DNA from 3 places in the Clostridium sp. LIBA-8553 genome. Region 1 is predicted to be linked to each of the others. Evidence: riboswitches for the same ligand, from Rfam matches in the RefSeq annotation. Region 1 holds a riboswitch; each other region holds the start of a gene.
The links. A riboswitch is a leader RNA that binds a small molecule or an ion and turns the genes downstream of it on or off. The one in region 1 is predicted to bind cobalamin.
Positions count from the first base shown of each region.

Region 2: another riboswitch for cobalamin. It lies ahead of AC2JAQ_RS08010 (sirohydrochlorin cobaltochelatase); the one in region 1 lies ahead of AC2JAQ_RS00515 (energy-coupling factor ABC transporter permease).
Region 3: another riboswitch for cobalamin. It lies ahead of AC2JAQ_RS07015 (ABC transporter substrate-binding protein); the one in region 1 lies ahead of AC2JAQ_RS00515 (energy-coupling factor ABC transporter permease).

Region 1 is NZ_CM173489.1:117,796-129,009, forward strand. It holds gene AC2JAQ_RS00500 (MurR/RpiR family transcriptional regulator) at 96-947, shown strand; gene AC2JAQ_RS00505 (hypothetical protein) at 1,027-1,416, opposite strand; gene nagH (hyaluronoglucosaminidase) at 1,960-6,843, shown strand; cobalamin riboswitch at 7,176-7,375, shown strand; gene AC2JAQ_RS00515 (energy-coupling factor ABC transporter permease) at 7,677-8,420, shown strand; gene AC2JAQ_RS00520 (energy-coupling factor ABC transporter substrate-binding protein) at 8,420-8,728, shown strand; gene cbiQ (cobalt ECF transporter T component CbiQ) at 8,715-9,485, shown strand; gene AC2JAQ_RS00530 (ATP-binding cassette domain-containing protein) at 9,500-10,357, shown strand; gene AC2JAQ_RS00535 (SemiSWEET transporter) at 10,562-10,828, opposite strand; gene AC2JAQ_RS00540 (alpha-glucoside-specific PTS transporter subunit IIBC) at 11,159-11,214, shown strand, end outside.
Region 2 is NZ_CM173489.1:1,777,779-1,788,992, reverse strand. It holds gene AC2JAQ_RS08035 (iron-sulfur cluster assembly scaffold protein) at 1-317, shown strand, start outside; gene AC2JAQ_RS08030 (GGGtGRT protein) at 351-1,352, shown strand; gene AC2JAQ_RS08025 (SH3 domain-containing protein) at 1,950-5,549, shown strand; gene AC2JAQ_RS08020 (hypothetical protein) at 5,944-6,252, shown strand; gene AC2JAQ_RS08015 (3D domain-containing protein) at 6,280-7,518, opposite strand; cobalamin riboswitch at 7,738-7,916, shown strand; gene AC2JAQ_RS08010 (sirohydrochlorin cobaltochelatase) at 8,139-8,981, shown strand; gene AC2JAQ_RS08005 (precorrin-8X methylmutase) at 8,981-9,610, shown strand; gene cbiD (cobalt-precorrin-5B (C(1))-methyltransferase CbiD) at 9,629-10,726, shown strand; gene cbiE (precorrin-6y C5,15-methyltransferase (decarboxylating) subunit CbiE) at 10,754-11,214, shown strand, end outside.
Region 3 is NZ_CM173489.1:1,574,413-1,585,626, forward strand. It holds gene AC2JAQ_RS06965 (metalloregulator ArsR/SmtB family transcription factor) at 1-317, shown strand, start outside; gene AC2JAQ_RS06970 (M20 family metallo-hydrolase) at 494-1,792, shown strand; gene AC2JAQ_RS06975 (phosphotransferase) at 1,999-2,799, opposite strand; gene cobT (nicotinate-nucleotide--dimethylbenzimidazole phosphoribosyltransferase) at 2,865-3,950, shown strand; gene AC2JAQ_RS06985 (bifunctional adenosylcobinamide kinase/adenosylcobinamide-phosphate guanylyltransferase) at 4,000-4,560, shown strand; gene AC2JAQ_RS06990 (adenosylcobinamide-GDP ribazoletransferase) at 4,544-5,299, shown strand; gene AC2JAQ_RS06995 (bifunctional adenosylcobinamide kinase/adenosylcobinamide-phosphate guanylyltransferase) at 5,313-5,693, shown strand; gene AC2JAQ_RS07000 (histidine phosphatase family protein) at 5,698-6,342, shown strand; gene cbiB (adenosylcobinamide-phosphate synthase CbiB) at 6,345-7,292, shown strand; gene cobD (threonine-phosphate decarboxylase CobD) at 7,289-8,353, shown strand; cobalamin riboswitch at 8,434-8,609, shown strand; gene AC2JAQ_RS07015 (ABC transporter substrate-binding protein) at 8,920-9,837, shown strand; gene AC2JAQ_RS07020 (FecCD family ABC transporter permease) at 9,824-10,855, shown strand; gene AC2JAQ_RS07025 (ABC transporter ATP-binding protein) at 10,860-11,214, shown strand, end outside.

The DNA of each region.
Region 1 (11,214 bases):
ATATTGGTTTTTACTTATTATATATTAATTATTAGATAAGGATGCAATATAAACATAGAGCTGAGTCAAAATATTAAAACAGTAAGAGGTATTTTATGGGGATATTAGAACAACTAGAAAATCCAAAATTTAAAGCGACTAAATCAGAAAAGACATTAATTGAATATATAAAATCAGACTTAGACAACATTATATATAAATCCATATCTGTAATAGCAAAGGAATCTGGAGTTGGAGAAGCTACTATAACAAGATTTACAAAGAAACTTGGATTTAATGGATTTCAAGACTTTAAGGTTACTTTAGCTAAGGAGCTTTCTAATAAGAAGAATACAAGTATTATAAACTTGCATGTTCATAGAGATGAAAGTGTTACAGAGACTGCAAATAAGATGTTAAAATCATCTACTAACATATTAGAGCAGACAGTTAGAAATATTGATGTTGATTTAATGTGCAAATGTAAAAATCTCATAATGAATGCTAAAAGAGTTTATTTCATAGGTATAGGATATTCTGGTATAGCAGCTATGGATATAAACTATAAGTTCATGAGAATTGGATTTACAACTGTACCTATAACAGACAGCCATACAATGGTTATTATGTCATCTATAATGAATAGAGATGATGTAATAGTTGCTATATCAAACTCAGGTACAACTAAAGAAGTAATAAAAACAGTTAAACAAGCTAAGGAGAACGGAGTTAACATAATAACTTTAACTGAAGATAGTGATAATCTATTAAGAAAGCTAGCTGATTATGAACTTACATATACATCAGCTGAAACAATTTTTGAAACTGGATCTATCTCTTCAAAAATACCACAAATATTTTTACTAGATTTACTTTACACAGAAGTAATTAAAGAAATGTTTAGTGAAGCTGTTGAGAAGAAGATAAAGACTACTAGTGCTATTGAAGGATTAAATATTGATAATTAAATATTTACTTTGATTTAAGTTAAAGTAATTAGTTCTAATAGATTAATAAAAAAGAGTTAGGTAAGTTTCCTAACTCTTTTTACTTTGTTCTTTTAGAGAATACTATATCAAAACATGTTATTCCAAAAGCAAAAGTAAGTGCTGAAAGTAACATTTTGCTAAGTCTTAAATTAGGTAATTGTAGCATAAAGTTACCTATTAACCCAAGCATCATAATACTTATAAAAAATATTACAAATTTGAATCCTTCTTTTTTTACCTCTTCAAAAGTAAATTTTTTCACTGTAAATAACACTCTTATTAATATATAAAAAGGAATCAGTATTGCAAGTATAGCATAAGCAGTAACGAATGTAAGAGCACTTTTACTTGGGACATCTTTATATATTATAAATAGTGTAACCATAGTCATAAAAATAAATAAAGAGTAAACAAAAGCATCTAAAGTACGTATGTTTCTTTTTTTCATTAATAATACCCCCCTCTAAAAATTCTTCCTATAGTATTGATTATACACAAAATTTTAACAATTAAATAGAGAAAGAGAGTAACATGATAGTTACAAAGACCTTAAATTTTATATAAATATTTCTAAAGAAAAAGAAAAGATTCTTTAGAAATATTTAAATTATACATATATACCACTTAGACATGAAAAGTAACCACATAGTCAAAATCTATTTAAGGAGATATTGGGAGATTATATACTGTTAGTAGGAAAGAAAAATGAGTATAGTTATATTTATTGTTATTTGGAGTATATTTTATTTTATTGAAAAAAAAGATAGAGAAAATAAATAAAGCTTTAAGCAAGAAAAATAAATAGATTTATATTTGACATTAAGTAAAAATAAACTTAATTTAAATAGCCTTTCAAAAGAAAGGCTATTTTTTTATAAATAAATCAGTAATAAACATAAGAAGTAAATAAAATACATGTACTATTTCTAGGAAAACAATTACAATTTAAGTACATTATGTAAAAATAGTAAGATTAAGAGGGGGAGAGAAGATGAAGAAAAACATTAGAAAAATAATAGCATCTACGGCATTAGCTGCAATGACAATTAGTGTTTTACCGTCAAATTTAGTTGTTTTTGCAACTGATGGAACAACTAAAAATTTTTATGAAATCTATCCAAAGCCACAAGAAATTAATTATAGTGGAGGAGAATTTCAATTAAGTGATGAAATAAATATCGTATATGATGAAGGTATTGATATTTATACTAAAAATCGTGTTAATGAGGTTTTAGAATCTAGCAATTTAGAAGCTACTGTTTCAAATGAAATAGTACCAGGTAAAACAAACTTCTTAGTAGGTATTAACGAGTCAGGAGGATTTGTTGACAATTATTTTAATGATAATGTACCTCATGAAGAGAGCTTTTTTGATGAGAAGATGGATTCAAATATAGTAACTGTTAAAGATGGGGTAATAGGTGTAATAGGTGAAGATACAGATAGTGCTTTCTATGGAGTAACTACTTTAAAGCATGTATTTAATCAGTTAGAAGATGATAAGATGATTCAAAATTTCAGAGCAGATGACTATGCAGAAGTTGCTCATAGAGGGTTTATAGAAGGATATTATGGAAACCCTTGGTCTAATGAGGATAGAGCAGAACTTATGAAGTTTGGTGGAGACTATAAGTTAAACCAATATGTATTTGCTCCTAAGGATGATCCTTATCATAACAGTAAGTGGAGAGAGTTATATCCAGAAGAAAAATTATCTGAAATTAAAAAGTTAGCTCAAGTTGGTAATGAAACTAAGAATAGATATGTATATGCTCTACATCCATTTATGAGTAGTCCAGTGAGATTTGATACAGAGGAAAATTACCAAGAGGATTTAGGAATAATTAAGGCTAAATTTGCTCAGCTTTTAGAGAATGATGTTAGACAATTTGCTATATTAGCTGACGATGCTGCAGCACCAGCTCAAGGAGCTAGTATGTATGTTAAACTTCTTACTGATTTAACAAGATGGTTAGAAGAACAGCAAGATACTTATCCAGACTTAAAAACTGATTTAATGTTTTGCCCATCAGATTATTATGGTAATGGAAGTTCAGCTCAGCTAAAAGAATTAAATAAAGCTGAAGACAATGTAAGTATTGTTATGACTGGAGGCAGAATTTGGGGAGAAGTAGATGAGAACTTTGCTAATAACTTCATGAATAATATTACAACAGAGGGGAATCCGGGAAGAGCCCCGTTCTTCTGGATTAACTGGCCTTGTTCAGATAACTCAAAACAGCACCTAATAATGGGAGGAAATGATACATTCTTACATCCAGGTGTTGACCCAAGTAAAATAGATGGTATTGTTCTAAATCCTATGCAACAGGCAGAAGCTAACAAATCAGCTCTTTTTGCTGTAGCTGATTATGCATGGAATATATGGGATAATAAGGAGCAAGCTGACCAAAACTGGCATGACTCATTTAAGTACATGGATCATGGAACTGCTGAGGAAACTAATTCTTCATTAGCATTACGTGAAATGAGTAAACATATGATAAATCAAAATATGGATAGTCGTGTTACTAAACTAGAGGAATCAATAGATTTAGCACCTAAATTAACAGAGTTTAAGAATAAATATGATAGTGGTGTTAGTATTAAAGAAGATGCATTAGCCTTAATAGAAGAGTTTGAAAATCTTCAAAAAGCGGCTGAATACTATAAAAATAATCCAGGAAATCCACGTACTAGAGATCAAATAATATACTGGTTAAATTGCTGGGAAGATACAACGAATGCTGCTATAGGATACTTAAAGTCAGCCATCGCAGTTGAAGATGGTGATGATGAAGAGGCTTGGGTTAATTACTCAGAAGCTCAAAGTGCCTTTGAAAAATCAAAAACTTATGGTTTCCACTATGTAGATCACACTGAATATGCGGAGGTTGGAGTTCAACATATTGTTCCATTTATAAAGCATATGGGACAGAACTTATCAGCTGTTATAGGCTCAATTGTAGATCCAAATAAAGTAATAGCAACGTATATAAGTAATAGACAAGATTCTCAATCAGGAAACCCAGATAATATTTTTGATAATAATGCTGGAACAGAAATAGTATATAAGAATCCAAATAGAGTAGAGGTTGGAACTTATGTAGGGGTTAAGTACAGTAATCCTATAACTTTAAATAATGTTGAATTCTTAATGGGAGCTAATTCAAACCCAAATGATACAATGCAAAAAGCTAAAATTCAATATACTGTTGATGGAAAAGAGTGGGTTGATTTAGAAGAAGGTGTTGAATATACAATGCCTAAAGCTGTAAAGGTAGAAAACTTAGATCTAAAGGTTAGAGGAGTTCGCTTAATAGCCACAGAGGCAAGAGAAAATACTTGGTTAGGTGTTAGAGATATTAATGTAAATAAGAAAGAGGATTCAAACTCAGGTATAGACTTTAATCCAAGTTTAATAAGAAGTGAATCTTGGAGTGTTTATGAAGGAAATGAAACTAATCTTTTAGACGGTGATGATAACACTGGCGTTTGGTATAGAACAGCTAATGGAGACACATCTTTAGCAGGAGAATTCATTGGTTTAGATTTAGGTAAAGAAATCAAGCTTGATGGAATTAGATTTGTAATAGGAAAAAATGGTGGAGGAAGTTCTGATAAGTGGAATAAATTTAAACTTGAATACTCACTAGATAATGAAAATTGGACAACTATTAAGGAGTATGATAAAACAGGTGCTCCAGCTGGTAAGGATGTCATAGAAGAATCATTTGAAACTCCTATTTCAGCTAAATATGTAAGACTTACTAATATGGAGAATATTAATAAGTGGCTTACTTTCTCAGAGTTTGGAATAAAGAGTGATGAATTAGAAAGCGCAGGAAATAAAGAGAATGTATATACAAATACAGAGATAGAATTATTATCCTTAGCTAAGGAAGATGTAACTAAGTTATTGCCATTAGATAATATAACTTTAAATACTGGGGAGTATGTTGGTGTTGAATTAGATCGTATTAAGGATTTAAGTACTATTAATTTTGAAGTTTCAAATGATACAGGATTAAAACTACAAAGCTCTATGAATGGTGTTGAATGGACTGATATAACAGACCTTAACACTTTAGAAGATGGAAGATATGTAAGGTTATTAAATACAAGCAATGAGGCTGTTAACTTTAATTTAACTAAGTTTGAGGTTAATTCAACTGAGGTTTATGAACCATCTTTAGTTGAAGCTTATGTTGGGGATACTGGAGCGAAAAAAGCTGTAGATGGAGACTTAAAAACAAGTGTTAAGTTTAATGGAGCTCCTAAATTTGGAGATACTATAGTTTATGACCTAGGACAAGATATACTTGTAGATAACTTAAAGTATGTTGTATTAGATACTGAGATTGACCATATAAGAGATGGTAAAATCCAATTATCTTTAGATGGTGAAACTTGGACAGATGCAATTACTATTGGAGATGGAGTAGAAAATGGTGTAGATGATATGTATGCTAAACCATTAGAAAACGGATATATACATGGAAACCAATCAGGTGGAATAGTTCCAATAGATAGTGCTTATGTTGAAGGAGCTAATTTAAATCAAAAGGCTAGATATGTAAGAATATTATTTACTGCTCCATATAGACATCGTTGGACTGTTATAAACGAGCTTATGATAAACAATGGAGAGTATATTCCTACAGTAAATGACCCAACTTATATTTCAAATCCAATTGAAGAAAGAGGGTTTGCTCCAAAGAATTTAAAAGATGGAGATTTAACTACTTCATACAAACCTAATACTAATAATGGTGAGATAAATGAAGGAAGCATAACTTATCGTCTATCAGAGAAAACTGATGTTAGAAAGGTTACTATAGTTCAAGATGGAAGCTCAATATCTAATGCTAAGGTTATGGCTAGAGTTGGAGATGGCAGTGAGAATGTAACTGATGAATGGGTTCAATTAGGTACATTAAGTAATAGCTTAAATGAATTCATAAATCGTGATTATAGCAATATTTATGAAATAAAGATTGAGTGGACAGATGTTGCTCCAAACATTTATGAAATAATAACTTTAAATCAAGAGTTTGAGTTCCCAGTGAACGATGCTTTAAGAGCAAAATATGATGAACTTGTTGATTTAAATGGAGATGAGTATACTTTAAGTAGTTTTGAGGCTTTAAAAGAAGCATTAGATAATGCAAAAGATATTTTAGATGATTCTAATTCTTCTCAAAAGAAAATAGACAAGGCTTTAGAAAAATTAAGCAAGGCAGAAGAAGGATTAGCTTTAAGAGCAACTGATTTTGAAGCTTTCGATGAAGTCTTAGCTTTAGGAAATTCTTTAGTAGAAGAAGATTACACAGCTGAATCATGGGCTGGATTCAGTGAAAAATTAGCACTTGCTAATGAAGCTGATAAAAATAGAGCAGATTATACTCAAGAGCAAATAAATCAAATAGTATCTGACTTAGATGCTTCAATAAAAGCTTTAGTTAAAGATATTCCAGAAGTTGATAAAGCAGATTTAGAAGCTTTAATCAACCAAGGTAAATCCTTAGTAGAAGAGGCTGTAGAAGGTTTTGAAGTTGGTGAATACCATAAAGGAGCTAAGGCTGCTTTAACAAATGAAATCAATAAGGCTGAAGAAATATTCAATAAGGAAGATACTACTCAAGAGGAAATAAACTCAGCTAAAGAAGCTTTAAATAGTGCAATAGAAATCTTCAACTCTCTAATAATTGAGGAAAGTACAGGAGACTTCAATGGTAATGGAAAGATTGATATAGGTGACTTAGCAATGGTTTCTAGAAACTATGGAAGTAATAATACTTCTCTTGATTTAAATAAAGATGGAGTTGTTGATGAATATGAAATAAGCTTTATAAATCATAGAATATTAAACTAAGATAATTTTTAGGGTAAAATTAAATTTTAGAATTTAAGGGATCATATAGGTATTTAAAATCAAGTTTATAGTATTAATCTAAAAGTTAGTGTTATAAATTGTGATTTGGTATCTAAATATGATCCCTTTTAGTTTCAAAAATATCTTCATAAAATGAATTTAAGTGAAAAGATAAAATAAAATTAATTGAAGAAAAGGTAAACAAAATTATATTTTAGTTTAAAGGAAAAAACTTCGAAAATAATGCTGTATAGGGCATAGTTTCTATGAAAATTTATATAGTTTAATTGTAAATCAATTCTTTATACTATATAATGTTAATGAATTATTAAATTAAATATTTAGAAATAGGTTAGATAGTTAGCTTGAAAACTATCCATTAAAAGGGAAGTTGGGTTTAAATCCCACGCGGTCCCGCCGCTGTAATAGAGGAGTCTTTTGTATTTAAAACCACTGAAACATAAGGTTTTGGGAAGGTTACAAAAGGTGATGATACTTAAGCCAGAAGACCTGCCTGTTTTTAAAACATCAAATCCTACGGGAAATAGGAGGTGTTGTGCTTTGGTAAGTTATATTTTTTTTAGAATTTTTATAGCCCCTAGACGCAATGTCTAGGGGTTTTTATTTTTAGAATTAAATTTTTATCTTAAAAGAGCAGGGAATGTATATCTTTACTTACTTGAAATTATGTAGGAGTAATATATTTGCTTTTACAGATTTTTAGTAAAAGTAGTAAGGGCGTTAGATAAGACTTTTAAGGCTAAAGATAATAGAAGCCTATTTTAAGGAATGGAGATACAAAACAAAAATATAATTTAAGGAGTAGAATTATTATGTCAAAAAAGAATCAAGTATTTTTAGGATTTTTATTAATGTTCTTATTAATACCAAGAAGTGTTTCAGCTATGCATATTATGGAAGGATTTTTACAACCTAAGTGGTGTATAGCATGGGGTGTTATAACTATACCTTTTATAGTATTAGGACTATTTTCTATCAAGAAAAAAGTTGGAAATAATCCAAGACTAAAAATATTATTAGCTATGGCAGGGGCTTATGCTTTTGTGCTTTCAGCATTAAAGCTTCCATCAGTTACAGGTAGTTGCTCACATCCTACAGGGGTTGGGCTTGCAGCAATATTATTTGGACCTACAGCAGCATCAGTTTTAGGACTTATCGTTCTTTTATTCCAAGCATTACTTTTAGCACATGGAGGACTTACAACTCTCGGAGCTAATACTTTTTCAATGGCTGTTGTTGGACCTTTAGTATCATATGGACTTTATAAATTAGTGAAAAAACTTAATGGACCAACATGGTTAGGAGTATTTTTAGCATCAGCTCTTGGTGACTTAGCAACATATATGGTTACTTCAGTTCAATTAGGACTAGCTTTCCCAGCAGAAGTTGGTGGAGTTATGGCTTCAGTTATGAAGTTCATGGGTATATTTGCTATAACTCAAATTCCTTTAGCTATAAGCGAGGGAATATTAACTGTTATAATATTTAACACAATAGAAAACTATGCAAAAGATGATTTAATGGAACTTAATATTATTTCAAGGGAGGTAAAATAATGAAAAATAAAAGAGTAGTAACTAATGTAATATTAATTTTATTAGTTGTATTTATTACAATTATACCTTTCTTTGTGGCTAAGAATGGTGAGTTCGGTGGATCTGATGATCAAGCAGAAGAAGCAATAACACAAATAGATGAAAGTTATGAACCGTGGTTTTCACCTATATTTGAACCTGCAAGTGGAGAAATAGAGAGTTTATTATTTGCTCTACAAGCAGCTATAGGAGCTGGAATAATTGGGTTTGGATTAGGTTATTTAAAGGGTAAAAAGAAAGTGAACGACGAAGTAAATGATAAACATTGATAAATATGCTTATTCATCAAAATTAAAAGTTATTAATCCGGCAGAAAAGATGTTTTTTGCGTTGATAACTTTAGGGGTATGCCTTTGGGCAAATAATTGTATTGTTTCTATGCTTGTAATAAGTCTTATGACTTTTTTAATAACTAAGGTTGGAAAAACAAAATTAAGTGTTTTTATAAAATTGATGATGGTACCAATAGCTTTTTTAATAATAGGTATCTTAACAATAGTTATAAGTTATTCATTAAATAGAGAGACTTTTCTAGTGTCAATTAAGTTCTTCAATGGATGGATTGGAGTCTCTAAAAGTGGAATTTTTCAAGGAATTAATATGTTTTTAAAGGTAATGGGATCTCTGAGTTGTTTATATTTTATATCTTTGACAACACCAATGATAGATGTAATATCAGTTTTATCAAAGCTAAGGATACCAAGCTTTTTAATAGAATTAATAAGCTTAGTATATAGGTTTATATTTATAATTTTAGAGACCTCAGAAATGATGTTTATATCGCAGAATTCAAGGTTAGGATATAGAGATATAAGAACATCGTATAAATCTTTAGGAGCTCTTGCATCAACATTATTTATACGTTCATTTAAAAGAGCTAATGATTTGTATACAGCTTTAGAGGCTAGAGGATATAATGGGGAGCTTAAGGTTTTAGAAGAAAAACCTCAAAAAAGGAGCTACATTTACATTTTAACTATAATCATTAACCTGATTTTTATAGGAATAGCTATATTTATTAAGTAGAGTAGGAGGATTTTATGGAAGACTATATATTAAAAGTAGAAGGGCTTAATTATAATTATTCAGATGGAACTCATGCTCTAAAGGGTATAGATATGAATATAAAAAGAGGAGAAGTAACGGCTATATTAGGAGGAAATGGTGTAGGGAAATCTACTTTATTTCAAAACTTTAATGGTATATTAAAGCCTTCTTCAGGAAGAATACTTTTTGAAAATAATCCAATTGATTACTCTAGGAAAGGAATTATGAAACTTAGAGAATCTATAGGAATTGTTTTTCAAGACCCTGATAATCAGCTTTTTTCAGCCAGTGTATACCAGGATGTTTCCTTTGGGGCTGTGAATATGAAACTACCAGAGGACGAAATTAGAAGAAGAGTAGATAATGCATTAAAAAGAACTGGTATAGAACATCTAAAAAATAAACCAACTCATTGTTTAAGCTTTGGTCAAAAGAAGAGAGTAGCAATTGCAGGGGTTCTAGTTATGGAACCAAAGGTTTTAATATTGGATGAGCCAACGGCAGGTTTAGATCCAATGGGCGTTTCCGAAATAATGAAGTTATTGGTGGAAATGCAAAATGAGCTTGGAATAACAATAATAATAGCAACTCATGATATAGATATTGTGCCATTATATTGTGATAATGTCTTTGTTATGCAAGAAGGAAAAGTAATATTACACGGAAATCCTAAAGAGGTATTTTCTAAAAAGGAGACTATAAGAAAAGTTAATTTGAGATTACCTAGAATTGGACATCTTATGGAAATTTTAAAAGAAAAAGATGGCTTTGTATTTGATGAATTATCATTGACTATCGGACAAGCTAGAAAAACAATAAATTCTTGGAAAATTAAAATATTTAAGGATTAATAATTAAATAAGATGAAATAAGTAAAAAGGTTTATATCAGAGTAATTATAGAAATAAGTAGCTTTGATATAAACCTTTTATACTAAATAAACTTTAAGTTAGCATAAATATAAATGTATTCTTAAAATTTTTTAGTAAAAAATGTTTAACTATATACTAAAGTTAATATCTTGTAATTCTTCTTAAAACTTATTTACAGATATTTTATTCAACAACACTATTCTTAATACCATCCTTATATTTAATCTTAAAGAATAATATTATTATGGCAAATATAAAAGTACAAGAATTAGCTAAGATAACAGCTAAATCATTCATTATAAAGCCATGGATAATCCAAAGAAAAACACCCATTGTAAACATTGAATACATTATAAGAGATATACCTGAGGTATCTTTAGTTTTTATTACTTTTATCGCTTGAGGAATAAAGGATGCTGTTGTTAAAATTGCAGCTAATGAACCGATCATAAAATTTTCTCCTTACCTTTTAAAACTACCATATGGTAATAATCTATAGATAAGAACTAGTTGCATATATAAAAATGAAGTTGTGAAATTTCACAACTTTCTGGAAAAAGTTGCATTGTTATGAAACTAGGAACAGAGTATATGAATAGTATTGTAAATGTTATCATTGATTGCTATTATTTAATTAACAAATCGTACAAGAAAAGTTCATTTAAGTAGATAAAGTATGAACTGTACTTGGACTTATAAAATATAACTTAAGTATTATGGGTTTCTTAAAATACTTAAGTTAAGGGTAACAATAGGATTTATAAAATGAGGTGGTAAAGAATGATGCAAAAAATTCAACGTTTTGGAGCTGCAATGTTTACACCAGTTTTACTATT
Region 2 (11,214 bases), 1.7 Mb from region 1:
AAACTGCTTTCTCAGAAGGTGGACTACCAATAGGAGCAGGTCTTGAGGACTTAGGAAAAGGATTAAGATCACAAGTAGGTACTATGTACGGAACTTTAGCTAAAGGACCAAGATACCTTGAAATGGCTGAAGGATATGTAACAAAAGTAGCTTTAGATGCAGATGATCAAATCATAGGATACAGATTCGTTCACTTAGGTAGAATGATGGAAATGGTAGCTAAAGGAATGAATGCTAACGAAGCAATGGAAAAAGCTACTGGTCAATACGGAAGATTTGACGAAGCTGTTAGAACTATAGATCCAAGACACGAATAATCTATATATTCATTATTGAAGGAGGATAATAAAATGGCATTATTTGAAAGTTATGAAAGAAGAATTAACCAAATACAACCTGTATTAGAAAAGTACGGAATGGAAACAATAGAAGATGCTAAAGTAGTTTGCGAAAATTTAGGAATAGATCCTTATACAATCGTTAAAGAAACTCAACCAATAGCATTCGAAAATGCTGGATGGGCTTATACTTTAGGTGCTGCTATAGCAATTAAGAAAGGATGTAAAACTGCTGCTGATGCTGCTGAAGCTATCGGAGAAGGATTACAAGCTTTCTGTATTCCAGGATCTGTTGCTGATGACAGAAAAGTTGGATTAGGACACGGAAACTTAGGAGCTATGCTTTTAAGAGATGAAACTAAATGTTTCGCATTCTTAGCAGGACACGAATCATTCGCTGCTGCTGAAGGTGCTATCAAAATAGCTGAAAAAGCTAACAAAGTTAGAAAAGAGCCTTTAAGAGTTATATTAAACGGTCTTGGAAAAGATGCTGCATTCATAATTTCAAGAATCAACGGATTTACATATGTTGAAACTAAATTTGACTATGTAACTGGTAAATTAAACATCGTTAAAGAAACTCCATACTCAAACGGTCCAAGAGCTAAAGTTAAATGCTACGGTTCAGACGACGTTAGAGAAGGTGTTGCTATAATGCATCATGAGGGAGTTGACGTATCAATCACTGGTAACTCAACTAACCCAACAAGATTCCAACATCCAGTTGCTGGAACATACAAAAAAGAATGTGTTGAGCAAGGTAAGAAATACTTCTCAGTAGCATCAGGTGGTGGTACAGGAAGAACTCTTCACCCAGATAACATGGCTGCTGGTCCAGCTTCATACGGTATGACTGATACTATGGGAAGAATGCACTCAGATGCACAATTCGCAGGATCATCATCAGTTCCAGCTCACGTTGAAATGATGGGATTAATCGGTATGGGTAACAACCCAATGGTAGGAGCTACTGTTGCTGTTGCTGTTGCTGTTGAAGAAGGAATGAACAAATAATTTTAAATCTAAAGATTTAATTTATTAGTTTAGTTATTCATATTATATAGTGCCTATTAGGTTATAAAATTTAACCTAATAGGCACTATTTTTATTTTAAGAAAAATAATTTTTATATAATTGACCAGATGAAGTCTAAATTATATATGAAATTTAATTTTAGTAATATTTAGGTAGAATATTATGAATAATTATATCTAAGTTTGAAATTTATTGGGAAAATAAAGTTTAATATTTTTTATAAATAAATGTAAAGTTTATATATAAAATGTGGAATAAAATGTAAATTAAGACTCTTAATAAAGAATAATATTTAAATATATTTATTTAGTAAATGAAAAAGGTGGAAATAATGAAAGATTTGATTTATAATTATTGGCTAATTTTATTTTTAGAAGTATAATAGTATTGGAAAGATTATGAGTTATAAGTAATGATTATTAAAACTTTAATTATTTTACAGTTAAATACAGTTAGTATATAATTGCTGTTTTATAAATTGATATAAAATATTAATTCTTTTATAAAAGGAGATTAATTATGAATAGAAATAGACTAAGTTGCCTAATAATAGGTGCTGTTCTTGGAACTGGTGCAATGGTATGTGCTTCTAGTGTTCAAGTTCATGCAGAGCCTGTAAATGGAATTAAGAGTATAAATGAAGCTAAAGGAAATATGGTTGGAGAAATTATTTCATCAGAAGCATTAGGATTAAGAAAAGGTGCCGATTCTTCTCATGAAATAATAACTTCAATACCTAGTGGTGCTAGAGTTAACATAATAGATAAGGTATCAGATGACTGGTATAAAGTTGGCTATAAAGATTATGTTGGATATGTACCAGCTAAGGATATAAGAGTTTTAGGTGACAATTTAAATCAAGATAATGTTGGATTGATTTCTGCAAACCAATTAAATGTTAGAACTAGTCCAAATGAAAATGGTCAAGTAATTGGAACTTTACATAAGAATGATAAGGTTAATGTATTAGATAAAGAAATTAATGGGTGGTATAAAATTGATTTCAATGGAAGAAGAGCATATATATCTAGTTCATATGTAAATTTAATTTCATATAAAAACAATGAAGTTAAAGAAGTAGTTAAAAAAGAGCCAATCGAAGGAACTGGAAAAGTTAATATAAACACGTCTTTAAATGTTAGACAAGCTGCCACTAATAATAGTAGAATAGTTGGAAGTTTAAAAGGTGGAGAAAAAGTTAATATAATAAGTGAAAGTAATGGGTTCTATAAAATAGAGTTTAATAATTCATATGGTTATGTTTATTCTAAATATATTTCAAAAGATGAAAATAATGATAAAGTTCAAGAAGTAAAACAAGAAAAACAAGTTAAGAAAGAAATAGAAGTAAAACAGGAGAAGATTGAGGAGCCTAAGAAAGAAAATGCTATAGCTAATCATAAAGTAGAACCAATACTTATGGCTGTTAGATCTTTCAATAAAACAGGAATAGTAAATGTAAGTAGTTCTCTAAATGTAAGAGAAAGTGCGAGTACAAGCAGTAGAGTAATAGGAAGCTTAAGTGGAAACTCTAAGGTAACAATAGTAGGAGAGTCAGGATCATTCTATAAAATAGAATACAAAGGTTCATATGGATATGTAGCTAAAGAATACATCAAAGATCTTAAGGATGAAGGAAATAATACAACTCCAGAACAACCAAGTAAGCCTGAAAATACTAAGAAAATAGGAATAGTAAATGTAAGCAGTTCTCTAAATGTAAGAGAAAGTGCGAGTACAAGTAGCAAAGTAATAGGAAGCTTAAGTGGAAACTCTAAGGTAACAATAGTAGGAGAGTCAGGATCATTCTATAAAATAGAATACAAGGGTTCATATGGATATGTAGCTAAGGAATACATTAAAGATGTTACAGAAAGCAATAACAATAGTAATAGTAACCAAAGTACTCAAACTCCAGAGAAACCAAGTAAGCCTGAAAATACTCAGAAAACAGGAATAGTAAATGTAAGCAGTTCTTTAAATGTAAGAGAAAGTGCGAGTACAAGCAGTAGAGTAATAGGAAGCTTAAGTGGAAACTCTAAAGTAACAATAGTGGGAGAGTCAGGATCATTCTATAAAATAGAATACAAGGGTTCATATGGATATGTAGCTAAGGAATACATTAAAGATGTTACAGAAAGCAATAACAATAGTAATAGTAACCAAAGTACTCAAACTCCAGAGAAACCAAGTAAGCCTGGAAATACTCAGAAAACAGGAATAGTAAATGTAAGTAGTGCTCTTAATGTAAGAGAAAGTGCGAGTACAAGCAGTAGAGTAATAGGAAGCTTAAGTGGAAATTCTAAGGTAACAATAGTGGGAGAAGAAGGTGCATTCTATAAAATAGAGTATAAAGGTTCATATGGATACGTAGCAAAAGAATATATAAAAGATCTTAAGGATGAAGGAAATACAACGACTCCAGAACAACCAAGTAAGCCTGAAAATACTCAGAAAACAGGAATAGTAAATGTAAGTAGCTCTTTAAATGTAAGAGAAAGTGCAAGTACAAGTAGTAGAGTAATAGGAAGTTTAAGTGGAAACTCTAAGGTAACAATAGTAGGAGAGTCAGGTTCATTCTATAAAATAGAATACAAGGGTTCATATGGATATGTAGCAAAAGAATATATAAAAGATGTTAAAGATGAAGAAAATAATACAACTCCAGAACAACCAAGTAAGCCTGAAAATACTCAGAAAACAGGAATAGTAAATGTAAGTAGCTCTTTAAATGTAAGAGAAAGTGCAAGTACAAGTAGTAGAGTAATAGGAAGTTTAAGTGGAAACTCTAAGGTAACAATAGTAGGAGAAGAAGGTTCATTCTATAAAATAGAGTATAAAGGTTCATATGGATATGTTGCTAAAGAGTATATAAAAGATGTTAAGGGTGAAGAAAATAATCCAACTCCAGAACAACCAAGTAAGCCTGGAAATACTCAGAAAACAGGAATAGTAAATGTAAGTAGTGCTCTTAATGTAAGAGAAAGTGCGAGTACAAGTAGTAGAGTAATAGGAAGCTTAAGTGGAAATTCTAAGGTAACAATAGTGGGAGAAGAAGGTGCATTCTATAAAATAGAGTATAAAGGTTCTTATGGGTATGTTGCAAAAGAGTACATAAAAGATGTTAAGGATGAAGAAAATAATACAACTCCAGAGCAACCAAGTAAACCAGAGGAAACTAAAAAAACAGGAATTGTAACAGCTTCTAATGGATTAAATGTAAGAAAAGAAGCAAATACATCCTCTCAAATTGTCGGAATTTTAAATGGTGGTGAAAGTGTTGAAATTTTAGGTGAAGAAAATGGATTCTATAAAATAAATTATAAGGGGCAGGAAGCATATGCATCTAAGAACTATATAAGTATTTTTGATGGAAATTCAAATGTTAATCCAGGATTAGATTTGGGAAATGCATCAAAAACACCATATGGAGTATCTCTTGATGAATACATTAGGATGCAACAGAAAAGTAATCCATCAAATTATTCATATGCTGAATTTGAAAAATATATAAATCCAGCAAAAGCTACTAATAAATTACAATTCTTAAGAATTGATAGATTTAGAGCTGTTAATGTAAGCGGATTAAGTAGTAGGTTAAATAATAAAGGTATTTTAACAGGTCAAGGACAAGCTTTTGTTGATGCTGCTAGAGCATATAATATAGACCCTATATACTTAGTTGCGCAGTGTTTACATGAGACAGGTAATGGAACAAGTAAGCTTGCTAGAGGAGTAACTATTACTGAAATTGCAGATGAAAGTAAGCCGATATACAACAGTTATGGTCAATTAATAGGATATAAAATGATACCTTTATCAAGGCCAGTTACAGTTTATAATTTATTTGGAATAGGAGCCAAGGATAATTCTTCAGCATTTCCTAATAGAGCATTAATATTAGGAACAACATATGCTTATAATAGAGGTTGGACAAGTATTGAAAGTGCTATAAAAGGAGCAGCAGCATTTGTTTCTGCAAATTATGTCCATAGTTCAACATATGAACAAAATACACTTTATAAAATGAGATATAATCAAAATGTAGCTAATATGTGGCATCAATATGCAACGACTCCATGGTATGCATCAGGTATAGCTGATATTATGAGTAGTTATGAAGATTTATATTTAGAAAATAACTTTACATTTGAAGTACCTGTATTTGCAAATTAGAAGAAATAGAAGTTTAAAATTAATTGGTATTTAGAATTTAATCATAGTAGATAAAAGGAGTCAAGAGACTCCTTTTATTTTAGCTAATTTTAGTGTGGGATAGGAAACAAATGAATAATTATGTGTTGAGAAGATGAGTAAATGCAATAATTATATCAAGAAAAAGAAAATGAAATATATTTCTTTGGGAATAAATGTTTCTGCTATACAATTACTGAAAAATGCTTTTATAAATGAAGTTAGAGAGATTTTAAATTAGATAAATCTTTAATAGAAAACATGAAAAACAATAAGTTTAATGAGAAATAATTAAAAAATTTGAAACAATAAAGTAATAATAACTACTTCTGTTAAGTAATATAATAATGAAAGTATGTTTAGGAGAATGAAGCCCGTGGATATTTTAGATTGGAAGTTTATTTTCATAATAATAACATTTGCTTTAATAGGAGTATTATGCTTATTTAAAAAATCAAAAATTGGATTGACTTCAGCTTCTGTAGGGATTGTAGGAAGTTTAATTTTGTGGGGATTTTTTAAGATAAGTATAAAATTTAGAGAATTTTTAACAGGTGTTGGATTAAGCTTTAAGGATATATTAAACTTTATTATTACAGTTATTATGGCTATAGTAGCCTTTGTAGCAATTTTTTTTATTTTAAAAGTTTTTAATAATTTTGGTAGGAGATTAAAAAAAAGATAAGACAAAAGTGTCTTATCTTTTTTTGTTTTACCATTCGCCAGGATAGGCAACTATGTGTAATGTAACTTGACGTCTTCCCCAAGATGTACAGTCATCATGAGAGTTCATATAAAGGTCTATTATATTTCCTTTAATAGCTCCGCCTGTATCTGATGCTATGGCATAACCATATCCAGGGATGTACACTTTTGAACCTAATGGAATTACACTAGGATCTACAGCGATTGTGCTTATTCCACCTGGATCTCTTACAGGTTTAAGTCCCATAGCGGTTAATGTTCCGCCAGTATATGCTGTAGCTTCAACGGAAAGTGTTTTTTTATATTTACCATCACTAGGTTGGTTAGAATTATTATTTTCATTATTGTTATTTGAATTATTATTATTTGAATTAGCTGAAGAATTATTATTACTACTGTTTTTAGCCGCTTCCTCAGCTTTTATAGATTCAATTTTATTTTTTGCAGCTTGTACAGAATTATTTGCTGTATCTTTTACTGAATCAATATTAAGTTGTGGGATTAATTGATTCAATGTGCTTATTGCACTTTCAAGCTCGCTAATTGATGAGGAAGAGTTTATAACGGAAACAGAATGAGAAATTAAAGACATTTCATTTTCTTTAATTATTCCTAAAACAGCTTCCTTTTGATTATTTAACTCAGTAATCTTCTTTTGCTCTTCCGCTTTTTTACTATCTAGTGTTTTAAGAGATTCTTCAGTGGAACTTTTTAATTCCTTAAGCTCAGCCTTATCTCTTTCTAATTTTTTAATATCATTATTGAGAGAATCTTTTTGGGTATCTAGATCGTTTATAAGATTTTTATCTAAGGCTGTAACCCTTGCTAAAGCATCTATTCTTGTTATTAAATCTGATAAGCTTTCAGATTTAAGAAGAAAAACTAGTGGGTTCATTGAATCTTTGCTCTTATACATAGCACGCATTCTTTTACCTAAAACAGATTGTTTTTGATCTATTTCGGTCTTTAAAGTGCTTACTTTACTTTCCGTTTCTTTTAAGTTTTCCTCAGTATCTTTCATTTTAGTTTGATTATCTGCTAATTTAGTATTTAATTCTTCAATTTCATTGTTGAGTTTTGATACTTGAGAATTAAGAGACATAACCTCATTATCTAATTGTTCATACTTTACTTTATTTTCTTGTATAGTTGATTTCTTATCACTTACTGTATCAGCAAAAACTATTTGAGTCGTTGAAATACTTATAGTCATTGCTATTAATGCTGATAAAATTCTTTTTTGCATAAAGTACACTCCTTTTAGTAAACTGTCCACAACTTAAGTGTATTTCATCCTGTATTATTGAATTATAACATAAAAGCCAAATATAAAACAAATTTAACCTTTATCCCCTTAATGTGCTAAGAAAAAATTAACATCTTAATTATACTACAAATACAAAAAAATAAGAAATTTAAAGAATGTTGAAATAATTAAGATTATATATTATAATGAAGAAAAAATAATAATTTAATATTTTTAGGTTTAATTTACTTAATTAAAAGGGAAAGTGGTTAAAAGCCACTACAGCCCCCGCTACTGTAATAGGATACAAGTTTCTAATTACCACTGATTTTTTATTGGGAAGGGAGAAATGAGGATAAGCCTTAAGTCAGGATACCTGCCTAGAAATTATGCACTAAACTTCGGAGGGAAGATGTTAGGACTTATTTGTTAATAATTTTGAGGAATAATTACTTTGATTTTTAAGCATCTGGTTCTTGGTAACACAGATGCTTTTTATTTTTAGTTATGTTTTAGATAGGTGTTTACTTTAGCTAGTTATTAAGAGAGTGCTATAGTTTTATTTAAGACCAATACTACTTTAAAACATAAACTTATTTAAAAATTTTTAGAGGTGAAACATGAAGAAAGCTATATTAGTTGTAAGTTTTGGAACGAGTCATTTAGATGCTTTAAACAATTCTATTAAAAAAATAGAAGATTCAATACGAGAGAGTTTTAAAGAATATGATATTTTTAGAAGTTTTACATCACATATGATAGTAAGAAAGCTTAAAGAAAAATATGACATGAATATACTATTTCCAGAAGATGCTTTAAAAAAATTAGCAGAGGATGAATATGAGGAAGTTATTGTTCAACCACTTCATATTATTCCTGGAGAAGAGTTTGATTATATAAAGCATATAGTAAAGGAATATGAATCATGTTTTAAAAAGATAGAAACAGGAAGACCAATATTTTATTATGAAGGTTTTGAATCAGGTCCAGATGATTATTCATACTTTGTAGATACAATGAAAGATGTAATAGAAAATAATTCTCCATGTGTATTTGTTGGACATGGTAGTGCTCATCCATCAAATGCTGTTTATGGATGTTTACAATCTGTTTTAATAGATAAGGACTATGAAGATGTTTTTGTAGGAACTGTAGAGGGATATCCTAATTTTTCAAATGTCTTAAAGAAAGCTAAGAAGAAAAATATAAAAGAGATAACAATAATTCCTTTAATGGTTGTGGCTGGAGATCATGCTAAAAATGATATGGCTTCAGATGAAGAAGATTCATGGAAGAGCAGATTTGAAAGTGAAGGAATAAAAGCCAATGTTGTCTTAAAAGGATTAGGGGAATACGAAGAGTTTGGAAATTTATACATAGATAGAATTAATGATGTTATTAATGGTACATATAAAGGACTTGGAGAAACTAAAAAGAAGAAACATAGAAGGGAAATGAAATAATGAATTATATAAAGAGCCCTATGGGAATTGAAAAAAGAAGTTTTGAAATTATAGGTTCTGAAATGCATGAACATAATTTTTCAGAAGAGGAATTACAAATAGTAAAAAGAGTTATACATACTACTGCAGACTTTGAATATCAAGATTTAATAGAAATAAGCCAAGGGGCTATAGAAGCAGGAGTTTCTGCATTAAAATCTGGAGCTAAAATATATACTGATACAACAATGGCTTTATCAGGAATGAATAAAAGAGCCTTAAAAGAATTAAACTCATCAGTTGAATGCTATGTTGGATTAGAAGAGGTATTTAAATTAGCTAAGGAAAAAGGAATAACTAGATCAATGGCAGGGGTTGAACTTGCAGCAAAGGAAAATGTAGATATATTTGTTTTCGGAAATGCTCCAACTGCCTTATTTAAGCTAAGAGAACTTATTAAGGAAGGAAAAGCTAATCCAAAACTTATAGTAGCAGTTCCAGTTGGCTTTGTAGGAGCTAGTGAGAGCAAAGAGGATTTAGATGAGCTTGGAATTCCATATATAAGAGTTAAGGGAAGAAAAGGTGGAAGTACAGTAGCAGCGGCTATAATAAATGCATTACTTTATATGAATTATAAAAGAGATATGTAATAAAAGAAGGTAATCTAAATGTTTGAAATGTATATAGAAAGCGGCGGAAAGAAACTTAGATGTGGATACACTACAGGATCTTGTGCAGCAGCAGCGGCTAAAGCCGCCACTTATATGCTTTTTCATAAAAAAGACATAAGTGTTATAGAAATAGATACTCCTAAAAATATAAAACTTAATTTAGAAATACAAGATATAGAGATTGAAAAAGACTCAGTTGTTTGTTCTATAATCAAAGATGGTGGAGATGATATTGATGCTACATCAGGAATATCTATATTTGCGAAGGCAGAAGAAATTCCAGAAGGCTTTGAATTATGTGGAGGAGAAGGTGTTGGAGTAGTCACTAAAGATGGTCTTTTTGTAGAAAAAGGACAGCCGGCTATAAATCCAGTGCCTAGAGAAATGATTAAAAAGGAAGTTCTTAGTGTATTACCTAAGAATAAAGGGGTTAAAATAACAATTTTCGTTCCAAGAGGGAGGGAGATTGCTAAGAAAACCTTTAATCCAAGACTAGGTATAGTTGATGGAATATCGATACTTGGTACTACAGGAATTGTGTATCCTATGTCTGAAGATTCTTTAAAGGAATCTATTAGACTTGAGATAAGACAGAAAGTAGTGAATAATAAAGAACTTGTATTTGTATTTGGTAATATGGGAGAAAGATTCTTAAGAGAAAGAGGATATAAAAAAGATAATATAGTTGTTATATCTAATTATGTAGGATTTTCTATAGAATGTGCTTTAGCTCAGGGAATAAGAGACTTAACTATAGTAGGACATATAGGAAAGTTAAGTAAAATTGCTTTTGGATGTTTTAATACGCATAGTAGAGTTTCAGATGTGAGATTAGAGGTTATAGCTTTAGAATTAACTTTAATGGGATATGACTTAGAACTAGTTAAAAAGGTTTTAGAAGAAAAAACAAGTGAAGGTGCTGTAAGACTTCTTGGAGATGATTTCCCAAGGTTATATGAGAGAATTGGAGAAAAAGTATTAAAGAGATTAGATATTTACTCTTATGGTGAAGTAAATTTTAATATTCTTATGTATTATGGATCAAAGGAAATGAAATTATTATATGAATCTAAAAATTCAAACTTGTTTGATTAAACTTAAATTAGAAGGGAATGAAGGCTATTGGTTAAGATACTAGGATTAGGACCAGGCCATGAAGACTATATAATTCCAAAGGTTATTAAGGAACTAGAAAAAAGTGATTATATAGTAGGTTTTAAAAGAGCAATTTTAAGCTTAAAGTTTTTAAATAATTTAAGAGACGAAAAGTTTAAAAAGGTAAAAACTTTAAGTGAATTAATAGCTTTTTTAAATGAAAATGAAGAAAGTGATATTTCAATTGTTGCTTCAGGAGACCCTACCTTTTATGGTATTACGAATTACATAGGAAAAAATTATGATGGAGAGATTTCTATTATTCCAGGAATAAGTTCTTTTCAGTATTTAACATGTAAAGTAAATAAATCTTGGAATAATGCTTTTGTAGGAAGTATGCATGGAAGAGAAGAAAATTTTATAGAAGTTGTCAAAAAAAACAAACTTTCTATATGGTTAACTGATAAAAAGAATACTCCAAATGAACT
Region 3 (11,214 bases), 1.5 Mb from region 1:
ATGGTCACTTTGGTACAGCTCCGACTTTTGTAATATGCGATTTAGAAAAGAATGAGGTAACTACTGTAGGTAATGGCGATTTAGGTCATGAACATGGCAAATGTCAGCCAATAAAGGCTTTATCAGGCGAAGTTGTAGATGCTGTAGTAGTTGGCGGAATAGGTGCTGGTGCTATAAATAAATTAAACTCTATGGGAATTAAAGTTTATAAAGCAATTGATGGAGATATAGAAGCTAATTTAGAGGCATTTAAAAAAGGAGAATTAAAAGAGTTTTCAAGCACACATACATGTAATCATCATGGATGTAATCACTAAGCATATAATATATATTAAAAAAACAAGTTCTTGTAAGGACTTGTTTTTTTATTGGAGATTTTTAGGAAAAAGAGTTTAAACATTAAGAAAATTTTAAATGGTTTATTCTACTTAAAGATAATGTATTATTAAATATAATGGTATTTTAAAGATTTATTAGCATGGAGGAATAAATAATGAATAAGGATATTGAGAAATTTCTTAATGAAAGTAGAGAGAAAATAATTAATTATAGAAGAGATTTTCACAAGTATCCAGAAGGAGCTTGGAAAGAATTTAGAACAGCCTCTTTAATAGGCAAGTATCTAAGAGATATTGGATATGAAATTAAGGTAGGAAAAGAAGTTATAAGTAAAGAACATAGGTTAGATGTTCCTAGTGAAAATGAACTAAATAGAAGTTATGAAAGAGCTTTAAAGCAAGGGGCATTTAAAGAAATAAGTGATTTAATGATTGGAGGATATACTGGAGTAGTTGGAACTTTGAAGAATGGGGAAGGACCAACCATTGCTTTAAGGTTTGATATAGATGGAGTTAAGGTTTTTGAAAGTGAGGATAAAGAACATATTCCATTTAAAATGGGATTTTCTTCAGTAAATAAAGGAATCATGCATGCTTGTGGACATGATGGGCATATAGCTATTGGACTTGGAGTAGCTGAAGGATTAATTATTTTAAAGGAGAAGTTTAAAGGTACTATAAAGCTTATTTTTCAACCAGGAGAGGAAAGTGTTTGTGGAGGAAATCCCATGGCTGAATCAGGAATATTAGATGATGTGGAATATCTATTAAGTGGACATATTGGAATAAAGGCTAAAAAGTCTGGAGAAATAATCTGTGGAACAAAAGGATTTTTGGCAACTTCAAAGATTAATGTTGAATTTAAGGGAAAATCATCACATGCAGGTGTGGCACCTGAAAAAGGACATAATGCATTACTTTCAGCTTCTACAGCAGTTTTAAATTTAGATGCTATCCCTAGAAATAGTGAAGGAATAACAAGAATAAATGTAGGTAGATTAATAGCTGGTAGTGGAAGAAATGTAATTCCAGGAAAAGCATTTATGGAAGTAGAGACTAGAGGAGAAACTACAGAGTTAAATGAATATATGAAAGAGTATGCTATAAGAATTTTAAAAGCTTCTGCGGATATGCATGATAATCATGCTGAAATAGCATGTTTAGGACAATCTATAAGTGGAAAAAGTGATAAGGAATTAATTGATATTATTAAATATGTGGCAAAGGATATAAAAAGTTATGAAATAATAATAGATGAAGAAGATTTTGGGGCTAGTGAAGATATATGCTATATGATGAAAAGAGTACAGGATAGAGGGGGAAAAGCATCATATATTATGTTTGGAAGTCAATTAAAAGATGAACATCATTCTATTAAATTTGATTTTAATGAAGAAGACATGTTTCCAGCGATTAATTTATATTTAAGAACAATTATAAGATTATGTAAGTAAATTTAAATAGTTACTCTTCATCTTATGAACTGAACCCCATTAAGTAGACATAGCTTAAATAGCTGGTGCATTATCTACTTAATGGGGTGATTTTTTTGAAAAAACAATATAAAGTTAGGAAAACATATAGTCAAGAATTTAAGATATATGCAATGAAACGACACAGCGAAGATGGAGTTTCATATATTAAAGTTAATTATTTTATTTTAAAGTTTAGATAACAAATCATCTATAATCATGTTTCCACCTAATTTATAATCATATGTAGATTTTGATGTTAGAGACTTTATAAAACTCCAAGAAGCATTCCAAAGCTTAACTACAAAAAGATAATCGTCTAATTTTTCCATTAATTTATTAGAATAATAACCAAAATAATTTTTTATTAAAAAATATCTTTCATTCTCTTTAAGCATCCATGATATAGTTGCCAAATCAAAAAATATATCACACATAGCAGAAAATTCAAAATCAATAAAAAAAACTTTATTATTATAGTAAAGTACATTTGATGAATTTAAATCATTGTGACAAAGTCCTAAAGTAATATCTCTACTTAGCTTCTCTTCAAGAATATTTAACCTATTTAAAATTAAGTGGATATCTTTATGTAATATAAAATTTTTAGATTTTAAAAGTTTAAAGTTTTCTCTTATATGTTCAAAAGGATTAAAAGTATGATTGCATCTAAGAATATGTAGTCTTTTTAGAGTATTGGCTAAATTTTCAATGAATTCTAAAGAGGTAAATGTAGTCATGTTTACTTTTGAACCTTCTAAAAATTTGCTTATTAGTATTCCATTATCCTTATTATGATATATAATAGGGGGGGATAGCTTGTTCAAATTAGCAAAAGTTAAAACAAAATTTTCCTCTGAAAAATTATTTTTATTATCTTTACTAGGTATTCTTAAAACATATTTATTATTTTCACACTCTAATAAATAGTTTGAGTTATTAAGGCCGCCTAGTCTGGTTATCTTATGATTTTTCATTTTATTAGTCATCTTAATCTCCTTATATTTCTAATGAAAATATTATATCAAAAAATAAGAAGGGATGGAAAAGGATAATGTTAAATGAGGTGTTAAAAGGAATAAAGGGGATAGATGAGGATATAACATTGAAAGCTAAAAAACGAGTAGATTCTTTAGCTAAACCTTTAGGGAGTTTAGGAAAGTTAGAAGATATAGCTATAAGGTTATCTGGAATAACTGGAAATCTATTTAATGAAATTGATAAAAAATGTGTAATTATAATGTCTTCAGATAATGGAGTTGTAGAAGAAGGAGTAGCTTCAGCACCTCAATGCGTAACTTTACTTCAAACAAAAAACTTTATGAGAGGAAATACTGGAGTAGCTACCTTAGCAAAGGCTAATGGAACAGATTTAATGGTTTTTGATGTAGGGATTAATTCTGATGAAGTTATAGAAGGAGTTATAAATAGAAAAATTTCAAAGGGAACTAAAAACATTTATAAAGAACCAGCTATGACTTATGAGGAGGCTAAAAGGTCCTTAGAAATAGGAATCGAAGCTGTAAAAATGGCTAAGGAAAAAGGATATAAAATACTTGGAGTAGGTGAAATGGGAATAGGAAATACAACTACTTCAGCGGCAGTATTAAAGGCTCTTATTGGATGTGAAACCTCTCAAGTAGTAGGAAAAGGTGGCGGAATAACCAACGAATCTTTTGAAAAGAAAAAAACTATTGTGGAAGAAGTTATAAAAAAGCATGATGTTAATAGGGAGGATCCTATTGATATTATTTCAAAGGTTGGAGGATATGATATTGGAGCCATGGCAGGAGTATTTTTAGGAGCTGCTTTCTATAGAATACCTGTTGTAATTGATGGATTTATATCTGTTGTAGCAGCTCTTTTAGCCAATAGGTTAAATCCTTTAATTAAAGAGTTTTGTTTTACTTCCCATAAATCAGAAGAAATAGGATATAATCTTGCTATAGAAGAGCTTGGACTAAATCCTATGTTAGACCTTAATATGAGACTTGGAGAAGGAAGTGGTTGTCCAATTGCTTTTTCAGTTATTGATTTTTCAATAGCTATGATGAATAATATGGCGACTTTTGAAGAAGGAAATATTGATAATAGTTATTTAGATGAAGTAAAGGAAGAAGAATGCTATGTTGTATTTTAAAGCTTTAAGAGGTATTTCAAAAATATTAGAGGAGTTAATTTAATTAGTTATGATAGTTTTAATTATTGGAGGAGCTAAAAGTAGTAAGTCCTCTTATGCTGAGTTTTATAGTAGTGAGCTTTCAAAACTAAAAAAAGGAGAGCTTTATTATTTAGCTACTATGAATCCTTATGATTTAGAAGATTTAAAAAGAATAGAAAATCATTTGGAGAACAGAAGGAAATATGATTTTAAAACCATTGAAAGACACAGAGATTTAAATGGAATTCTTAATAAATTTTCTAAGGAAGATACAGTTTTACTAGATAGTTTAACGTCTTTAGTTACTAATGAAATGTTTGTAGGAAAAGAATTTAATGAAAGTGTAAATAAAAAGATTTTAAATCATATAAAAAATTTAGGAATGAAAGTTTCTAACTTAGTAATAGTTTCAGATTATGTTTTTAGCGATGGAATTAAATATGATTCTTATACAGAGGCTTTTAGACGAGAGTTAGGAGCAATAAATTGTGAATTAGCTTCCTTTTCAGATGTTGTTATAGAAGCTTCCTTTGGAAACTTAATATTTCATAAAGGAAAGGAGGTTTTAAAAAATGAAAAGCTTTTATAAGGCCATAAATATGGCTTTGAGTATGTTTACAGTTATTCCATTACCCAAATATGAATGGGATGATAAAGTATCTAAGCACATAATGAAACTTTATCCTTTAATAGGATTAATCATAGGATGCCTTTGGTATTTAAGTTTCTTTATATTAAATAAACTTAATGTGTCAATTATGCTTATGGGAGCTATTATTTTATCAGTTCCGTATCTTTTAACTGGATTTTTGCATTTAGATGGTTTCATGGATGTTTCAGATGCTCTTCTTTCAAGAAGAGATAAAGAAGAAAAACTTAGAATTTTAAAAGATTCAAGAGTTGGAGCTTTTTCAGTTATTTCTGTTCTTTTATTGATAATAGTAGAGTTTGCAGGAATTTTTACTGTACTAGATAAAAATATAGATATGAGAATATTAATATTCATACCTATAGCATCAAGAGCCATAAATGGATATTTTATTGTTAGTAAAGAAATGATTGGAGAAAGCTCTTTAGGAAAATTCTTTAAAAATGGAACTGGAAAAATAGATGAAATAATTTTAATAGGAATATATATAATAGCTTCAATATTAACGTTTTTTATCTTAGGAATAAATTATTTAATTGCTATGGCAGGAATGGGAGTTGTTTCTCTAATTTTACTTTCAAAAGTGAAAAAAGAATTAGGAGGAATAAATGGAGATGTTGCAGGATATATTCTTGTTATTATGGAATTTACAGGAATTCTTATTTTAGGAATTATTTAAGGAGGGAAAACTTTTGAAACTTTTATTTGGTGGTGCCTATAATGGTAAACTAAATTATTTGAGAAAAAACTTAGGAATAAAAGAAGAAGAGATATTTTACTGCAGTAAAAATAATATAGATTTTTCTAAAAAAGTAATTAGTGGAATAGATAAGCTTATTTATTTTAATGCTTTAGAGGGAAAAGAGTCTTTAAGTTTTTTTAAGGAAAACAAGGAACGTTTTAAAGGTAAAATTTTAATTTGTGATGAGATATCCTCTGGAATAGTTCCTTTAAAAAAAGAAGAAAGATTATGGAGAGAAGAAACAGGAAAAGTTCTTCAATTTTTATCAAAGGAAAGTGAAGAAGTTTATAGGATATTTTTTGGAATACCAACGAGATTAAAGGGTGAATAATAAGATGATAATTTATTTAATTAGACATGGAAAAACTTTTTGCAATGAAAAGAAACTTTATTGTGGAATAAGTGATGTGTCTCTAAGTGAAATAGGAATAAGTGAATTAGAGGAAAAAAGAAAGAGTGTGAATTTTCCAAGATGTAAAAAGAATTTTACAAGTGGAGCAAAGAGAGCTAATGAAACATTTAATATTTTATATCCAAATGAAAGGTATGAAATTATAAAAGAATTTGGAGAATATAACTTTGGAGAATTTGAGTTGAAATCCTATGATATGCTAAAAGAAGATAAGAAATATTTAGAGTGGATTCTAGATGAAAGTAAAGGAGTTTCTTGTCCTAAGGGTGAATCTAGAAAAGATTTTGAAAAAAGAATGAAAAAAGCATTTTTAAAATTACTTTTAAGGCTAGAGGAAGAAGGGGAAGAAGAAGCTTTAATAGTATGTCATGGCGGAAGTATAGCTTGTATTTTAGAACTTTTTGAAAAAAGTGGACTAGACTTTTATACTTATCAACCTAAGTGTGGAGGAGGATATAAATTAAAAGTTGAACAGGTTACGAAAAATTTAAAAAAAGAATTTTCAAGTCTAGATTTTGAAGAAAATATAAAAAATCACATAAGGCTAGAAATAATAGAAAGGTTTTAGAAATGATAAAAATTATAATAGGCTACGTTTTAGACCTAATAATAGGAGATCCTAATAATCCATATCATCCTATTAGATATATAGGAAAATTAGCTTCTAGTATGGAGAAACTTTGGAGAGGAGTATTTAAGAAAAATCTTAAGTTAGCAGGTTTTTTTGCATGGTTTTTCATAGTAGCTATAACCTTTGGAGTAACTTTAGGAATTGTACATACTGCAAATAGGATTAATCCTATTTTAGAAACTTTAATATCTGGAGTACTTATTTATTTTTGTATTTCAGCCAAGGGGCTTAAAGTTGAGGGCCTTAAAGTAATTAAAATTTTAAATGAAGGAGATATTGTTAAGGCTAGAAAGCAATTATCTTATATAGTAGGAAGGGATACAGAAAACTTAGATGAAGAAGCTATAGTAAGAGCTGTAGTAGAAACAGTTGCTGAAAATATGTCAGATGGTATTATAGCACCATTGTTTTTTGCTGGTATTGGAGGAGCACCATTAGCTTTTCTATATAAGGCAGTAAATACATGTGATTCTATGTTTGGATATAAAAATGATAAATATAAGGATTTTGGATTTGTTTCAGCAAAGCTTGATGATATATTTAATTATATTCCTGCTAGATTAACAGCTTATCTAATAGTAATTGCTTCATTTGTTTTAAGACTTAATTATAAAGGAAGTTTAAAAATATATAAGAGAGACAGATATAATCATTCAAGTCCTAATAGTGCTCATCCAGAGGCAGCAGTTGCAGGGGCTTTAGGAATAAAACTTGGAGGAGCAAATTATTATTTTGGAAAACTTATAGAAAAGCCAACAATAGGAGAAGCTAAAAAGAAAATAGAAATTTCAGATGTTTACAAGACTAATAAAATTTTGGGGTTAGTTTCATTTTTAGGAATGGTAATAGCTCTTATTATTAGATTTGCTTTAGAGGTGATCATATGAATTTAGGACATGGTGGTAATGTAGAAGAAATAAAAAGAGTTTATGGGTTAAAAGAAGAGGATATAATTGATTTTTCTGCTAATATAAACCCTATGGGGATTTCAGAAAAAGTAAAAGAGGCAATGATTAGAGGAATAAACTCAATAGAAAGGTATCCAGATATAACTTATTATGAACTTAAAAAAGAAATTTCAAGTTTCGAGAAAGTAGATTTAGATAAAATAGTTTTAGGTAACGGAGCTGCAGAAGTGATTTTTAACATAGTAAGAGGAATTAAACCTAAAAATGCTCTTATAATAGCACCTACTTTTTCAGAATACGAGGATGCTTTAAAATCTCTAGAATGCAAAGTGAATCATTATATATTAAAAGATAGATATTCATTAGATAATGGATTTATAGATGAAATAAAAGATGATTTAGACATAATATTTTTATGTAATCCAAACAATCCAACAGGAGCTTTAATAGAGAAAGAATTTTCATTAAGAGTTTTGAAAAAGGCAAAAGAGATGAATATAAAAGTTGTTTTTGATGAATCATTTCTAGATTTTGTTGAAAATAATGAAAAATACTCTGTTATTGAATATCTAGATGATTTTGATAATTTAATTGTGGTTAAATCATTAACTAAGCTTTTTGCTTTCCCAGGTATAAGATTAGGTTATGGATTAAGCTCAGATTTTGAAATGATAAAAAAAATAAATTCTGTTGCGACTCCTTGGAGTGTAAATACAGTGGCGGACTATGCTGGAAGAGAGGCATTAAAAGAAGTTAAGTATATAAAAAATAGCGTAGCTTACGTAAAAAAAGAAAATAAATTTTTATATAATGGTTTAAAAGATTTTAAAGATATTAATGTTTTTAAGGGAGCTGTTAATTTTTTATTCTTTAAATTAAACAGAGAATTAAATTTAAGGGAAGAACTAATTAAACAAGGATTAATAATAAGAAGTTGTAATAATTATGTAGGTTTAGACAATAGTTATTATAGAGTTGCAGTTAGAAGAAGAGAAGAAAATGAAAGACTTTTAGAAGTGCTTTCAAAGATTTTAAAATAGTTTATTTACATTTTTATTAAAAAGATAAATTTAAAGTAGATAAGGTGTTTGACAATAATAAAATATAATAATATAATCAAGTTGATTGATTCATAATTGGTGTGATTTCACTTAATAGGGAATGAAGTTAAAATCTTCAACTACCTCAGTAACCGTGAAGCTGACGAAATCTCAATATGTCACTGCATTTTTATGTGGGAAGACGAGATAGAGGATGAAGCAAAGTCGGGATACCTGCCTTTTATGCGAATACTATTATCTTCTGAGGGTAAGGTAATAGGATGCGTACGCTTTCAGAATATACTTAACATACCTTCGAATGGGTATGTTTTTTTATTTTCTACGTATTAATCTTAAACCTCAAATATTTAATTGTTAAGTTTTATGAAAGAGAAATTTGATTATTAGTGATGCTTTAACCTTAATTTAAGAAATTTCAAATTTGCTTTTATAGGTTGTAGGGGTACTTAGCAATATTAAATACATATTAAAATCATTACTTAAAATCAAATAAAAAATCCTTCATATGACTTAAGAAATTACAAAGGCAAAAATGGAGGAAAAATATGAAAAACTTTAAAAAATTAATTTCCCTAGTAACTTTAATAGTAATGTCATTACTGTTATTTGTTGGCTGTGGAAGCAAAACGGTAACAATGAAAGATATGGAAGGAACTGAATTTACAGTACCAAAAAAAATCCAAAGAATAGTATCAACAGCACCGTCTAATACAGAAATATTAGTAGGTTTAGGCTTAGGTGATAAAATCGTAGGTATTGATAAATACTCAGCAGATGTAAAAGGATTAAACCCAGATATACCTAAAATAGATTTTAGAAATCCAGATGCTGAGGCTATTTTGGCCCTTAAGCCTGATGTAATAATAGCTTCAGGTCATAATAGGGAAGGTAAAGAAGACCCATTTAAGGTTTTAAAGGATGCTGGAATACCAGTAGTTTATATTCCAACTAGTGAAAGCATTGATGGAATATACGAAGATATAAATTTCTTAGCTAAGTTAACTAGAACAGAGTCTGAAGGAAACAAAATGGTTGATGAAATGAAAAGTGAAGTAAACAAAATTAAAACTATAGGTGAAACTATAAAAGATAAAAAGACTGTTTACTTTGAAATTGGGTCAAGTCCAAATTTATACAGCTTTGGAAGTGATACTTTCTTAAACAATCTATTAACTATAGTTGGAGCAGAAAATGTATTTGCAAATGAAAGAGGATGGATTTCACCAAGTGAAGAAGCTGTTATAAAAGCAAATCCAGATGTGATTTTAACAAATGAAGATTATATTGAAAATGCAACAGATTTAATTGCTAAACGTCCAGGTTGGAATACAATAACTGCTGTTAAGGATAATCAAATATTCTTAGTAGATAAAAATGCAACATCACGTGGAAGTCAATATGTGATAAGTGCTTTAAAACAAATAGCAAAGGATATTTATCCAGAACAATATGCAGGAATCTAAAAAGAGAAAATTACTAATAACACTATCTATTCCATTAGTATTATTAGTACTTTGTATTGGAACTTCTATTGGAAGTTCCAATATTAATATATGGGATACTATTTCTATAGTTGGAAATAAGATTTTTGATATTCCACTTAGAGCTGGTATCAAACCAGAGGACGTAGCAATTATTTGGGTAATTAGATTACCTAGAGTTTTATTAGCATTTGGAGTTGGAGCTTCCCTTGCAGTTAGTGGAGCTGTAATTCAATCAATTTTAAAAAATCCTTTAGCATCACCATATACTTTAGGAGTTTCATCAGGAGCTTCTTTAGGAGTTGGAATATACATAGTTCTTGGTATAACAATACCTTTTATAGGCAATTTAGCTATGCCTATTATAGGATTTTTATGTGGAGTTTTTACTATTTTCGCAGTGATAATTTTTTCAAATAAAGTAGACAGAGGACTTTCAAATAATACAGTAATATTAGCTGGAATGGTTCTATCGCTTTTTACTAGTGCCATGTTAACAACCATAACAGCATTATGTAGTGAGGATATAAAGGCTATTACTATGTGGCAAATGGGATCATTTGCTATGAAAAGTTGGTCCTATGTTTTGGCTGGTCTCCCATTTTTTTTGATTGGAGTCTTTATGGTATTAAGATATACAAAAGAAATGGATATTTTAAGTTTTGGAGAAGAGAGTGCAAAGACCGTAGGTGTTGAAACTGAAAAGGTAAAAAAAAGACTACTTATTTCAATTGCTATTTTAACTGGAAGCGCAGTTGCTTTAAGTGGTGTTATAGGCTTTATTGACCTTATAACTCCTCATATAGTTAGAAAAATATTTGGTTCTAATCATAAAGTAGTAATTCCAATGAGCATTATACTTGGAGGAACACTTATGGTACTAACAGATTTAGTTTCAAGAACATTAATTTCACCATCAGAATTGCCAGTAGGGGCAATTACAGCTTTAATTGGAGCACCATTTTTTGCTTACATTTATTTTGGAAAAAGAAGTAGGTGATATTTTGCTAGAAGTTAAAAACTTATGCTGTGGGTACGATGAAAATGATGTTGTACATAACATATCTTTTAAGGTCAATAGGGGAGAAAATATTTCTATAATAGGACCAAATGGATGTGGGAAATCCACAATATTAAAAGCTTTAGCTAACCTTATAGAATATAAGGGAGAAATAAAGCTAGATGGAGTAGAAATTAAAAAGATTAAAAGAAAAGATTTAGCTAAAAAAGTTGCTTTAATGAGTCAAAATTCTGAAATATACTTTTCTTATACTGTATTTGAAACAGTTGCTTTAGGAAGATATGCTCACATAAATGGTATTTTTTCAAGTCTCAGTAATGAAGATAAGGATATAGTAT